DNA from 2 places in the Microbacterium luteum genome. Region 2 is predicted to be linked to the other one. Evidence: predicted binding sites of a transcription regulator. Region 2 holds the regulator's gene; the other holds the start of a gene.
The links. Region 2 encodes HspR, which represses chaperone genes until heat shock. Its sites were predicted from a motif close to AAGTTGAGTCNNNNNGACTCAACTT; they were not measured.
Positions count from the first base shown of each region.

Region 1: a site for HspR is predicted at 2,016-2,040, ahead of IM777_RS03225 (Hsp20/alpha crystallin family protein). Genes of this name have one in related genera too.

Region 1 is NZ_CP063814.1:655,337-659,710, forward strand. Features, by position in the region: gene IM777_RS03200 (hypothetical protein) at 1-127, opposite strand, end outside; gene IM777_RS03205 (DUF4383 domain-containing protein) at 137-550, opposite strand; gene IM777_RS03210 (hypothetical protein) at 687-887, opposite strand; gene IM777_RS03215 (asparagine synthase) at 1,071-1,685, shown strand; tRNA gene IM777_RS03220 (tRNA-Arg) at 1,731-1,803, shown strand; gene IM777_RS03225 (Hsp20/alpha crystallin family protein) at 2,092-2,562, shown strand; gene IM777_RS03230 (L-serine ammonia-lyase, iron-sulfur-dependent, subunit alpha) at 2,652-4,139, shown strand; gene IM777_RS03235 (PDDEXK family nuclease) at 4,302-4,374, opposite strand, start outside.
Region 2 is NZ_CP063814.1:3,238,970-3,243,343, reverse strand. Features, by position in the region: gene dnaK (molecular chaperone DnaK) at 1-611, shown strand, start outside; gene IM777_RS15695 (nucleotide exchange factor GrpE) at 614-1,219, shown strand; gene IM777_RS15690 (DnaJ C-terminal domain-containing protein) at 1,228-2,232, shown strand; gene IM777_RS15685 (heat shock protein transcriptional repressor HspR) at 2,364-2,822, shown strand; gene IM777_RS15680 (potassium channel family protein) at 2,880-3,626, shown strand; gene IM777_RS15675 (AI-2E family transporter) at 3,636-4,374, shown strand, end outside.

The DNA of each region.
Region 1 (4,374 bases), 940 kb from region 2:
CGGCCGTGATCGCGCCCGCCGCGAGGGCGAGTTGGATGAGGCCGGCGCCCCACGCCGCGATCGCGGGAACCGTGACGGTCCACGCGATCGCGGGGGTGCGCCGACGAGCGTCGTGCGAGCTCGACATCTGTCCGGCTCAGGCGAGGCGGCCGCGAGCAGACGTGCTCCGGTCCGCGGCAAGGCCGACGCCGAGCAGCACGATGGCGCTCGCCAGGTGCAGGAAGTGGTCGAACGTGTTGAGGGCGAGGATGTTCGCCGCGGTTCCCACCAGGAAGAACCCGACGACGCCGAGCAGGAGGTAGACAGCTCCCACGGCGATGTTGATGCCCTTGGCCGCGGCCACGGACGACAGGCCGCCGATGAGGAGAACGGCTCCCACCGCGACGTGGACGATGTTGTGCAGCGGGTTCACCTCGAAGATGCCGAGGAGCAGCCCACCCTCGGTCGCGATGAATCCGACGCCGCCGGTGACGAGGAAACCGAGCAGACCTACGACGATGTAGACCGCGCCGAAGATCGAGGCGACGAGGCGGTTCGGTGACGATGACATGTGTAACCTCCTGAATCTGTGCAACGGGGTGTCGCACAGGTGATTCGCAGTATCGGCATTTTCGGATTGCCCGCGGGTGCCGATGTCCGCGGAAACTCCCGGGTCCGCTGCGTCGCGCGGGCCCGGAGCGAGCGGGTCAGCTGTCGCCGCGCATCTTCTCGTTGGCCTCGTTCTTCGCCTTCACCGAGTCGCGCTCTGCTTCGGCCTTCTTGACGTCGGATTCCGCGCGCATCTCGTCGAGCTTGTCGTCGATGCGGTCCCGGGTGTCTTCCCACGCTTCGCCGGCCTTGCGACCGGCGGTCTCCGCGGCATCCTTCGCGTCATCCATGAATCCCATGAGTCACTCCTCTTCTCGAAAGGCAACCGGGTCCCTGTCTGGGCCCGGTTGAGACGCTATTGCGCGCGTGCGGGCTTGGGGATGGGCTTGCGCGGGCTTCGGGCGACGGGTATCGCACACGGCGCATGCCAGATCCGGCTCAGGTGCGGACGATACGATCTCGTGTGGACGGGAGGTGTGCGGATGGGGCGCAACGCAGACGCGATCGCGGAAGGTGTCTCGATCGCCGACGCCGCGGCACGGCTCGCGGTGCGCAACCGCATCCTCGTCGACACGATCGCGCGCAACGAGCCCTTCGATCCCGAACGGGTCGCCCCTTTCGCCAGGGAGACGCTTCTGGCGCTCGCCGCCGAGCAGGAGGCCGCGGCCGACCTCACCCGCAAGCAGCGCAAGAAGGCGTGGGGGAAGTACTCCGATCCCGACGGCACGCACGACTACCGCGATCGGGACACCCGCAACCTTCGACGTCGACAGCGGCAGTACACCGGCGTCGCGAAGGTGCTGCGCGAGCGGGCCGACGACGCCGAGGCCGTCGCTGAACTCGTCGCCGGTGCACGCCAGGCCGCCTGGGGCGACGTCGAGTCGAATCTGCAGCGGCGGCTGGTCGTCGAGGGAGCACGTCCCGACCTCGAACCCGACTACGGGCAGATGCGGGCCGCACGCATGCAGGCTCTGCGTCTCGTCGATCTGCCGCGCCTGGCAGCCCACCGCCGTCGTATCGGCGACGTCACGGTCGGAGCGGTGGACGAACCGGAAGACGTCGCCGCCGCCATCGATTCGCCACCGACCGAATCGTGAGGTAGTCTGAACCTCGGCCTTCGCGCCGTTTCGCGCGGAGGTCCTGCGCCTCTAGCTCAATGGATAGAGCATCTGACTACGGATCAGAAGGTTGGGGGTTCGAGTCCCTCGAGGCGCGCACTGTGTTGAGACAGTGAGGAATCCCTCGCCCATCGGGCGGGGGATTTTCGCGTTTCCGGCGGCGGTCGGCCCGTATGGCACACGGGCGCGATGGCGTCCCGAGGTCGGCGCTGCCGGCTGATCCCGACCCTTTCGGCATGCTTGTCGTTCCGTTCGCCCAGGGCGATCGAAAGATCTGGCACTCGCAGGAGGAGAGTGCTAATCTGGGCTTACTTGAGTCAATGTGACTCAACTTGGACAAGACACTGTCGGATGGCCGCATCCGACCCGCTACGAAGGAGCAGAAATGGGAACCTACGACCCGTTCCGTGAGCTGGACCGCATGGCGTCGAGCCTCCTCGACGCGCGACGTGGACCCCGCCGCATGCCGATGGACCTCTATCGCGATGGCGACCACTACGTCCTGAACGCCGACCTCCCCGGCATCGACCCGGGCTCGGTCGACATCGACGTCGACGGCCAGCTGCTGACGATTCGCGCCGAGCGGACCCTCGCGTCGGGCGACGGCGTCAAGTGGATCACACGGGAGCGCGAGGCGGCGAGCTTCGTGCGGCAGCTGAACCTCGGACAGGGCATCGACACCGAACGCATCTCGGCGAGCTACGGCAACGGCGTGCTGTCGGTGACGATCCCGGTCAGCGAGAAGGCGAAGCCGCGCAAGATCGAGGTCGCGACCGAGGCCCAGCGCTCGGTGCTGCAGGCGCATGAGTCCCACTCCGCGGCATCCGCGGACGGACCGACGCCCGTCGAACAGTAGACCTCCCTCCGGCGACAGCCCCGACTCCACGAGCCGGGGCTGTCGCTCTGTCTCGGCGCGGAGCAGTCCGTGGGGCGTAGCCTGGAGCGATGAGCGCCTATGTCTCGGCGTTCGAGCTGTTCTCCATCGGAATAGGACCCTCGAGCTCCCACACCGTCGGCCCGATGCGCGCCGGGCGTGAGTTCGCCGTCCGCCTGCGCGAGAGCAAGCTTCTCGACCGGGTCACGGGGGTTACGTGCGCGCTCTACGGGTCCCTCGGGGCGACAGGAATCGGCCACGGCACTCCGGATGCGGTGGTGGCCGGGCTTTCCGGGCTCGATCCCGAGACGGCCGATCCGGGAGCGATCCGCGGGGCCTGGTCGAACCTGGCGGACGGGGACCGGATGCTCCTCGGCGGCATGAGACCGGTGCCCTTCGCCAAGGCGGACGTGAGCTTCGAACCTCGGACGCGCCTCCCGGAGCATCCGAACGCGATGACGCTCGTCGCGCGCGACGACGAGGGCGGCGTGCTGGCTGAGGAGACCTATTACTCCGTGGGCGGCGGTTTCATCCGGCGCGACGGCGAGGCTCCGAGGATCGAAGCGACTCCGTCACCGATCCGCTTCGATTCGGCGGAGGAGCTCCTCGCGATCTGCGACGAGCGCCACCTGACGATCGCCGAGGCTGCGCGCATGAACGAGACGGCGCTGCGCTCGGAGGCCGAGGTCGCGGCCGGCCTCGATCGCATCTGGGATGCGATGGCCGACTGTGTCACGGCGGGTCTGCACGCCGACGGCGTGCTGCCGGGCATGCTGAAGGTGAAGCGGCGCGCGAGCGTGATCCGAGCACAGCTCGAGGACACCACTGCGGCCGGTGGTCGCGAGTTGCCGGGAGAGTGGCTCGGCGCGTTCGCCCTGGCCGTGAACGAGGAGAACGCCGCCGGAGGCCGGGTCGTCACCGCGCCGACGAACGGTGCGGCCGGAATCCTGCCGGCGGTCGCGATGTACTGGTGGCGTTTCCTGGCCGACTCGGGACTCGGCGCCGGAAACGCCGTCACGCCCCACGGGGAACTGGTCGGCAGTGCCCTCTTGGGGTTCGGCACCGCGGGCGATGTCGCCGACGCGGGGGACGACGACGCCGTCGCGGACGCGAACCGCCGCCGTGGCATCCGCCGCTTCCTTCTCACGGCGACCGCTCTCGGGTCGCTCTTCAAGGCGAACGCGTCGATCTCGGGTGCCGAAGGCGGCTGTCAGGCCGAGGTCGGGTCGGCGTGCGCGATGGCGGCCGGCGGACTGACGGCGGTGATGGGCGGCACGAACCGCCAGATCGAGAACGCCGCGGAGATCGCGATGGAACACCACCTCGGCCTGACGTGCGATCCCGTCGGTGGGCTCGTGCAGATCCCCTGCATCGAGCGCAACGCGATTGCCGCATCCACCGCCGTCACCGCGGCGCGGCTGGCCCTGCGCGGGGACGGTTCGCACTTCGTGTCGCTCGATGCGGTCGTCGAGACGATGCGTCAGACCGGCATCGACATGTCCCACAAGTACAAGGAGACCAGCGAGGGCGGTCTCGCGGTGAACGTCATCGAGTGCTGACCCGCCGGATGCCGCATCCGTCGGTTCACCTGTCACCGGATGCCGCCTCCTCCGGTTCACCTGTCACGGGATGCCATATCCTCCGGTTCACGTGTCACCACATGTCGCATCCGCTCCGGAAATCGGCATCCAATGACAACCGAAAACCACGTCCGCGCGAGGTCACGCGGACGGATCGCATGCCCAGCCGCGCTGTGCGAGATGGTGGCGGATGCGGGTCACGGCGGGGCTGACA
Region 2 (4,374 bases):
GCGAGTTCACCCGCGACAACAAGCCGCTGGGCACCTTCGAGCTCACCGGCATCGCGCCGGCCCCGCGCGGCATCCCGCAGGTCGAGGTCACCTTCGACATCGACGCCAACGGCATCGTGCACGTGTCCGCGAAGGACAAGGGCACCGGCACCGAGCAGTCCATGACCATCACGGGCGGCTCGTCGCTGCCCAAGGAGGACATCGACCGCATGGTGCGCGAGGCCGAGGAGCACGCCGCCGAGGACAAGAAGCGCCGCGAGGCCGCCGAGGTGCGCAACCAGGCCGAGACCGCGTCGTACTCGGTCGAGAAGCTCATCTCCGACAACGCCGACAAGCTGCCCGAAGAGGTCAAGACCGAGGTGCAGGCCGACGTCGACGCCCTCAAGTCCGCGCTCGCCGGCGACGACGACGAGGCCGTGAAGACGGCTTTCGACAAGCTGAACCAGAGCCAGCAGAAGCTCGGCGAGGCGATCTACCAGTCGTCGCAGAACGAGCAGGCCGCCCCCGGCGCCGGCGCGTCGGAGGAGCAGGCATCGACGGAGTCCGATGAGGATGTCGTCGACGCCGAGGTCGTCGACGAGGACGAGGACAGCTCGGAGGAGAAGAAGTAACCATGCCCAAGGACTTCGAACCGGGACCCGACGAGGTCCCCGAGAACGAGGTCCCCGGCGACGAGGGGTCGGAGGCTCAGGCCTCCGACCCTCAGCCGGAGGATCCGGCCCTGACCGTCGACGACATCCTCGGTGCGGAGCAATCCGAAGACGCCGCCGGTGCCGACGCCGAGGACCAGGTGCTCGCCGACCTCGAGTCGCAGCTGCTGGGAGACCTCAAGCGCCTGCAGGCCGAGTACGCCAACTACCGCCGTCGCACCGAAGAGCAGCGCGAGGTCGAGATCGAGCGCGCCAAGGGCTCGGTCGCCAAGGGACTGCTGCCGGTGATCGACGACCTCGACCGCGCGGAGAAGCACGGCGACCTCAACGAGGGCACGCCCTTCGCCGCGATCGCCGAGAAGCTGCGCGGCGTCGTCGAGCGCATGGGCATCGAGCCCTACGGCGCCGCCGGCGAGGCGTTCGACCCCCAGCACCACGAGGCGATCTTCCAGGCACCCACCCCGGGCACCGAGACCCCGACGATCCTCGAGGTCGTCGAAGTCGGGTACCGCCTGGGCTCTGTCGAGCTGCGTCCGGCCAAGGTCGTCGTCGCCGTTCCGGCGGAGTAGGAGGACACGTGGCGAGTCAGGACTGGTTCGACAAGGACTTCTACAAGGTCCTCGGTGTCTCCAAGGAGGTCAGCGCCGCCGACCTCAAGAAGACCTACCGAAAGCTCGCGCGCACCTACCACCCCGATTCCAACCCGGGGGATGCCAAGGCCGAAGCGAAATTCAAGGAGATCAGCGAGGCGTACGCCGTGCTGAGCGATCCCGAGCAGCGCGAGGAGTACGACCAGATCCGGGCCATGGGCTCGGGCGCGCGCTTCACGGCTGGCGGATCCGGACAGGGTGGGGGCTTCGAGGACGTCTTCTCGAGATTCGGGCAGGGCCGTGGGGGCGGCGGCTACAGCAGCGCCGACTTCGACGACATCTTCTCGATGTTCAACCAGCAGCAGGGCGGTCGCGGTACCGGCTTCGGCTCCGGTCGATTCGGGCAGCCCTCCGGCGGGTTCCAGGGATTCGGCGGTCCGTCGCGCGGTGCGGATGTCACCGCGCGCACGACCATCGACTTCATCACCGCCACCAAGGGCGAGACCATCACCCTGCAGGGTGAGGACGGCAAGCCGTTCAAGGTGAAGATCCCCGCCGGTGTGCGCGACGGGCAGAAGATCCGCCTGCGCGGCCGCGGTCGCCCCTCGCCGGACGGCGGGGAATCGGGCGACATCGTCGTGCAGGTGACCGTGCGGCCGCATCCGGTGTTCACTCGAGACGGGCTGAACCTGCGCGTGACCGTGCCGGTGACCTTCACCGAGGCCACCCTCGGCGCCACGATCGAGGTGCCGACCCTCGGCGGAGACCCGGTGCGACTGCGGGTCGCGGCGGGCACCCCGTCGGGGCGCGTGCTGCGGGTCAAGGGTCGTGGCGTGCAGACGCAGAAGGGCACCGGCGACCTCCTGGCGGAGGTGCAGGTGGCGGTGCCGTCGCACCTGGATGACGCGGCCCGTGAGGCGCTCGCGGCGTATCAGGCGCTGGAGCCGAAGGAGAACCCGCGCGCGGACCTCATGGCGAAGGCGCGCACGTAGCGTTTCGTCTCGCTCCGCTCGCTCAACGACCGGTGGGGGTGACCGGTGGCCGCGGAGTACCTTGGGATCAACCTTTTCCGGTCGTTGAGCGACGAGCGGAGCGAGGAGACGAAACGGAACGAGGTGAGCACATGGTGGACCCCGACGAGATCGACGAGGACGCACCGATCCTCGCCATCGCCGGCGCCGCGGAGCTGGCGGGGATGCATCCGCAGACCCTGCGCCAGTACGACCGTCTCGGCCTCGTCGTGCCCGCCCGCACCCAGGGCGGGTCGCGCCGCTACTCGCTGCGGCACGTCGCGCAGCTGCGAGAGGTCGCGCGCATGTCGGCGGAGGGCATGAGTCTGCCGGCCATCGCGCGCATCCTCGAACTGGAGAACCGGGTGCGCGAGCTGCACCTGCGCGTGCGCGACCTCGAAGACCGCATGAAGAGCGAGCTCGAGCGACGCCCCGGTGCGCGCGTGTTCGCGGCCGGCGCGACCGGCTCGGTCATCTCGCTGCGCCACGGCACCCGCGTGCGTCGCGCCACCGAGGTCGTGCTGTGGCGTCCGCACCGCGCCCTGCCTCCCGCCGACGACACCGACTCGTGAGAGCCTGGGCGGCGAGGCTGCCGGTCAACGCCGGGCGGCGCTTCTAGGCTCGAACGCATGACGTTGGACCGGTGGCAGCAGATCACGAACTGGCCGCTGATCATCGCCTCGCTCGCCTTCATCGTCGCGTACTCGTGGCAGGTGATCGCCGACCTCGAGGGTGGCGAGTTCTCCCTCGCCCGGGCGATCATGTTCGCCACCTGGGTCGTGTTCGCGATCGACTACATCGTGCAGCTCTCCCTCGCCAAGCCGAAGGGCCGCTGGTTCCGCTCCCACCTGTTCGACCTGTGCGTCGTGGTGATCCCCGCCCTCCGCCCGCTGCGCCTGCTCAAGGCGCTCACCGTCATCCACGTGCTGCAGCGCACCGCCGGTGCGGCCCTCCGCGCACGCATCGCCGTCTACGGCGCGGGTGCCGCCCTCACCCTCATCTGGGTCGCCGCCCTCACGGTGCTCGAAGCCGAGCGCGACGCCCCGAACGCGAACATCACCTCGTTCGGCGACGCCCTGTGGTGGGCGTTCGTCACGATCACCACCGTCGGCTACGGCGACTACACGCCGGTCACCGCGTGGGGTCGGGTCATCGCGGTGCTGCTCATGACCGGCGGCATCGCCGTCGTCGGTGTCGTCTCGGCCACCTTCGCCTCGTGGGTGCTCGAGCGGGCCGCCGCCGGTGCGGATGACGCGGGCGAAGCCGCCACGCGCGGGCAGGTGCGCGCCCTCGCCGCCCAGATCGACGACCTCGGAACCCGCCTCGGCCGGCCGGGCGACGGCGCCGCATCCACCGACCGCCCGCCGAGCGCCTAGCCTGGCATCGTGAAGCGTCCCGCCCCCGCACCCGCCGCACCCGCGCCACCGGCGCTGTCGCCGTCGCTGCGGATCGTGATCGGACTCGCCGCGTCGGTGATCGTGCTCGTGGGGCTCTCGATCGGCCGCGATGTCGTCGGGCCGCTCGTGCTCGGCGCGGTCATCGTGATCATCTGCCAGCCGCTCGGCACGGCGCTGCGCCGCAGGGGATGGCCGCGATGGGCGGCCACCACCGCCGTGATCGTGCTCGGCTACCTCATCCTCGCCGTGCTCGCCGTCATGCTCGCCTTCGCCGGCGTGCAGTTCGGGCGGCTCGTGCAGGACTTCGCCGAAGATCTGCAGCGGACCGCCCTGGCCGTCGTGGAGTGGCTCCGCGGCCTCGGCCTCGACGACCAGATCGCCGCCGCGACGGCCTCGCTGCTCTCGCCGTCGACCCTGCTGACGATCGCGTCGTCGGTCGGGGGCAGCGTGCTCGGCGTGCTCACGGCGTTCTTCTTCGTGCTGGCCTACGTCATCTTCATGGCCGCCGACGCGTCGCGGTACTCGCGCGCCGAGACGGCGTTCGGCACCGGCATCCGACCGACCCTCGGGCGCTTCGCGGCCTACAACCGCAGCGTGCGCCGCTACTACGTCGTCAACGCCGCGTTCGGTCTCATCGTCGCCGTGATCGACGGGCTCGCGCTGTGGGCGCTCGGCATCCCGGCGCCGATGGTGTGGGCGATCCTCGCCTTCGTGACGAACTTCGTGC